Regions from separate parts of the Pedococcus sp. P2_E4 genome, predicted to be linked through region 1. Evidence: predicted binding sites of a transcription regulator. Region 1 holds the regulator's gene; the other holds the start of a gene.
The links. The regulator HspR, encoded in region 1, represses chaperone genes until heat shock. The targets are predictions, from matches to a motif close to AAGTTGAGTCNNNNNGACTCAACTT.

Region 1 (2,382 bases):
CGGTGGCGGCAACGGGGGGTTCGAGGACGTCTTCTCCTCGATGTTCGGCGGTGGCGGGGGCGGCACCAGGGTGAGGTACTCCACCGGCGGCGCCCAGCCGGATCTCGAGGACATCCTCGGCGGCATGTTCGGCGGCGGTGCCGGCCCGGCATACGGGGGTGCGGGGTTCCGCGCACCCCAGGGCCCGCGCCGTGGCGCGGACCTCACCGCCCGCACGACCCTGTCCTTCCGTGAGGCCGTGGAGGGGGCCACCGTCACCCTCAGCACCGGCAGCGGCACGATCACCACGCGGATCCCCGCGGGCGTCAAGGACGGTCAGAAGATCCGGCTCCGGGGCAAGGGCCAGCCCGGCGAGGCCGGTGCCCCTGCCGGTGACCTCATGCTGACGGTTGCCGTCGAGAAGCACCCGGTCTTCGGCCGCGACGGCGACAACCTCACCGTCGACCTGCCCGTGACGTTCGCCGAGGCCACGCTGGGTGCCACGGTGCCCGTGCCGACCCTCGACGGCTCGGCGGTGAAGGTCCGGATCGCGCCCGGAACGCCGAGCGGGCGCGTGCTGCGGGTCAAGGGACGTGGGGTGCCACGCAAGGGATCCCCGGGTGACCTGCTGGCCAAGGTGTCGGTCGTCGTGCCGCAGCGGCTGACCGACGAGGCGCAGGCCGCCGTCGAGGTGCTCAAGGCGCAGGACGCCGGGCACGACCCGCGCGCCGAGCTGTTCATCGCGGCGAAGGACTGACCCCGATGGCACGACTCGGCTTCCAACCCGACGACGACGACCCGATCTTCGTCATCTCGGTGGCGGCGACGCTCGCCGGGATGCACGCCCAGACCCTGCGGCAGTACGACCGCCTGGGGCTTGTCACCCCGTCGCGCACCCGGGGCGGCGGTCGGCGGTACTCCGGCCGCGACGTCGCCCTGCTGCGTGAGGTGCAGCGGCTCTCTCAGGAGGAGGGCGTGAGCCTTTCGGGGATCCAGCGCATCCTCGAGCTCGAGAACCAGGTGGCAGCACTGCGGGCGCGCGTCGGCGAGCTGACGGACGAGCTCGGCGAAGCCCGTGCCCAGGCGGCGCAGTCGCGCTCCGGCTCGAGGGTCTTCGCAGTCGGGCCGACCGGCGACGTCATCGCGGTGCGGGCCGGTCAGAGGCCGCGCGTGGCCCGCAACCAGGCGCTGGTCGTCTGGCGCCCCTCATCGCAGTGACGGCGGCGCGGTGCGGGACGGGCGCGCGCCGGGTGCACGTCGCGATGGCCCGGGTGACGCCCGACAGGCTGGCTGCTGGTCAGGCGGAGGCCTGCTCGCGGATCGGCGCGGTGGCCAGCAGGGCGCGGTAGTCCTCGATCTGCAGCTCGTGCAGGAGCGCCGCGTAGAGCTCGGGGCTCACCCGGAACTTGCTGCCGTTCTCGAGGTGGGTGATGTAGGAGCGGTCGACGTCGAGCGCCGCAGCCAGGTCGGCCACGCCACGCCCGCGGGCCTGGCGGATGACCCGCAGCGCGAACCCGTGCACCTCGACCACCCGCTGTGATGGCGGTGTCCCCCTAGGCATGTCCATGAATCTAGTCATAAACTGTCAGTCAGGCAAGGACCCAGCCATGGAGGACGCAGGTGTCTGTGTCGGTCTTTGGTCACCACGACCCCGGGTCGTCGCAAGGGTCAGGGCAAGGCTGGCTAGCGGCGACAAAGTGTGACTGAGCAGGACTAGAAGTGACTGGATATGACTGGCAAGATGCGTCGCATGAACCCCGAGCAGCTCAAGCAACTCGGGCGCCGCGTCGAGCGCGCCCGCCTGGCCCACGGCTGGAGCAAGGAGCAGGCGGCCCGCGAGGCCAGGATCTCCTCGATCACGTGGAAGCGGGTCGAGGACGGCCTCGGCGTCCAGGACGTCAAGCGCGCCGCCGTGCTCGACGTGCTCGCCCTCGACGACCGGGGCGAGCCTGTCGGTGCGTCGTCACACAATGGCGGCTTCGTGACCGCCCCCGGTCCACGAGTCCAGTCCGGGGTCAGCGACGAGGAGGTCCTCGCGCTCATCGACGACATGAGGAGCAGGCTTGACGTCATCGAGCGCCGTATCCGGGGTTCCTGACCCCTGGGCGGTGCTGGCCCAGATGCGGGACGTCGTCCTGCTGCGCCAGCCGATCGCCGAGCCGGCCCGCTACTACCACGGGCGACGGGCGATCGTCCTCCGGTCAGGGCGCAGCCTCGAGGAGGAGCGACGCTGCCTCTGGCACGAGCTCGTCCACGCCGAGCGAGGCGACCGCGAGTGCTCGGGGTGGGTCAGGTCCGCCACCGAGCGCAGCGTCGAGCGAGAGGCGGCCCGGCGGGCGATGCCCCTCGCGGTCATGGAGCAACGCCTGGCCGTCGCCAGCGACTGGGACGACTTCGTGTGGC
Region 2 (2,382 bases), on a different contig from region 1:
AGGTTGGCCGCGGAGACGAGGGCGCCGTCGGTGATGGACACCCGGTGGTGCGCCTCGTAGCGGTCGCGCAGGCCCTTGAGGATCTCGATCGCGTGGCTGAGCGTCGGCTCGGCGACCTGGATCGGCTGGAAGCGACGCTCGAGCGCCGAGTCCTTCTCGATGTGCTTGCGGTACTCGTCGAGCGTGGTGGCGCCGATCGTCTGGAGCTCACCGCGGGCCAGCATCGGCTTGAGGATGCTGGCGGCGTCGATCGCGCCCTCGGCGGCACCCGCACCCACGAGGGTGTGGATCTCGTCGATGAACAGGATGATGTCGCCGCGGGTGCGGATCTCCTTGAGGACCTTCTTGAGCCGCTCCTCGAAGTCACCGCGGTAGCGGCTGCCGGCCACGAGCGCGCCGAGGTCGAGGGTGTAGAGCTGCTTATCCTTGAGGGTCTCGGGCACCTCGCCCTTGACGATGTCCTGGGCCAGGCCCTCGACGACGGCGGTCTTGCCGACGCCGGGCTCGCCGATAAGGACGGGGTTGTTCTTGGTGCGGCGGGACAGCACCTGCATGACCCGCTCGATCTCCTTCTCGCGCCCGATGACCGGGTCGAGCTTGCCCTCGCGGGCGGCCTGGGTGAGGTTGCGACCGAACTGGTCGAGGACGAGCGACCCCGCGGGGGTGCCCTCCTGCTGGACCCCGGCGCCGACGCCGGCGCCCGAGCCGCCCTCCTTGCCCTGGTAGCCGGAGATGAGCTGGATGACCTGCTGCCGCACGCGGTTGAGGTCGGCGCCCAGCTTGACGAGGACCTGGGCTGCGACGCCCTCGCCCTCGCGGATGAGGCCGAGCAGGATGTGCTCGGTGCCGATGTAGTTGTGGCCGAGCTGGAGCGCCTCGCGCAGGCTCAGCTCGAGGACCTTCTTCGCACGCGGCGTGAAGGGGATGTGGCCGCTGGGGGCCTGCTGACCCTGGCCGATGATCTCCTGGACCTGCTCGCGGACCGACTCCAGCGAGATGCCGAGGCTCTCGAGAGCCTTGGAGGCGACGCCTTCACCCTCGTGGATGAGGCCGAGCAGGATGTGCTCCGTGCCGATGTAGTTGTGGTTGAGCATGCGCGCTTCTTCCTGCGCGAGCACCACGACCCGACGGGCCCGGTCGGTAAACCGCTCAAACATCTCTTCTGCTCCTGCCTATCGAGATCACCTCGATGCTATCCGTGTTACCTGACCGTGGCGCACGCCTTCTGGCTTCCGATACGAGATCGGGACGAACCGTCCCTGCGGCCAGACCGCCCCGCCTCGCCACGTCAGGTACTCATGCCGCACAACGCGGGGTCCCCACGGCCTGTTCCCCGCCCTGAGCCGAGTCGGCTCATGTTCGCCGTGAGCGGACGCGAGCCGGCCGGACAGGGCCGGACGGGACGGGCCGGACGGGACGGGCCGGACGGGACGGCGGGTATGCCGGGTGGCGACCACCCGGCATACCCGGCCTCAGGCCCCGGGGCCCTTCTTGCGCACCTCGTCGACCTGGGCCATCGCCTCGCGCAGCTCGGCGAGCCAGCTGTCGGAACGTTCGCCGACGAGCTTGACGCACCAGGCGAGGGCGTCGGCGCGCGAGCGCGCGACCCCGGCCTCGACGAGGGTGTCGAGGACCTGGCGCTCGGGCTGGCGCAGCCGGGTCATCACGGGAGCCGCGAGGTGCGTGAAGAGGGTCTCCTCGTCACCGACCCGGACGGCCCACGAGACCTTCTTGCCGCTCAGGTGCTCGAGCTCGCGGGCGATCTCGATGCGGCGCTCGCGGGTCTCCTCGCGGAAGGTCGTGGCCCTGCCCTTGGCGGCCAGGCCGCGCTCGGTGGCGTCGGCGTCGTCGGGCAGGTCGGGGGCGGCGAGGTCGCCGCGGATGATGAGCTCGTCGCGGTCACGGGAGATCTCGACGGGGCCGGTGAACCAGTCCTGCGGGAGGCGGCCGGCCAGCCAGGCCTCGGCAGTGGTGCGCTGTGTCATGCAACGACGATTACATGATTACAGCGCATGCACCAGAGCCGTCCGCTCAGGGCGAAACAGCAGGGCTACGCCTCCTTCGGTCTCCGGTCGCTGATCCGCCTGGCCTTGCCCAGCGAGCGCTCGAGGGCGTGCGGGTCGAGCACCTCGACCTGCACCGTCACGCCCACGTGGTCCTTGACCCGCCGCTGCAGCTCGCGAGCCATCGCGGTCCGCGCCGACCCGCTGCTCGCGGCGTGGGCCGCCTCGACCTGCACGGTCAGCTCGTCCATCCGTCCGGGGCGGGTCAGGACGCACAGGTAGTGCGGGGCCAGCCCATTGACCGCCAGCAGGTGCTCCTCGATCTGTGACGGGAAGACGTTCACCCCGCGCACGATCATCATGTCGTCGGTCCGCCCGG

Region 2: AC1DV7_RS11970 (ATP-dependent Clp protease ATP-binding subunit) is a predicted target of HspR. The motif match lies at 1,336-1,360, and genes of this name have one in related genera.

What each region holds. Positions count from the first base shown of each region.
Region 1 is NZ_JBFUEO010000001.1:73,192-75,573, forward strand. Features, by position in the region: gene AC1DV7_RS00345 (DnaJ C-terminal domain-containing protein) at 1-736, shown strand, start outside; gene AC1DV7_RS00350 (heat shock protein transcriptional repressor HspR) at 742-1,197, shown strand; gene AC1DV7_RS00355 (helix-turn-helix domain-containing protein) at 1,277-1,540, opposite strand; gene AC1DV7_RS00360 (helix-turn-helix domain-containing protein) at 1,709-2,077, shown strand; gene AC1DV7_RS00365 (hypothetical protein) at 2,043-2,382, shown strand, end outside.
Region 2 is NZ_JBFUEO010000023.1:16,322-18,703, forward strand. Features, by position in the region: gene AC1DV7_RS11970 (ATP-dependent Clp protease ATP-binding subunit) at 1-1,157, opposite strand, end outside; gene AC1DV7_RS11975 (hypothetical protein) at 1,473-1,985, opposite strand; gene paaK (phenylacetate--CoA ligase PaaK) at 2,051-2,382, opposite strand, start outside.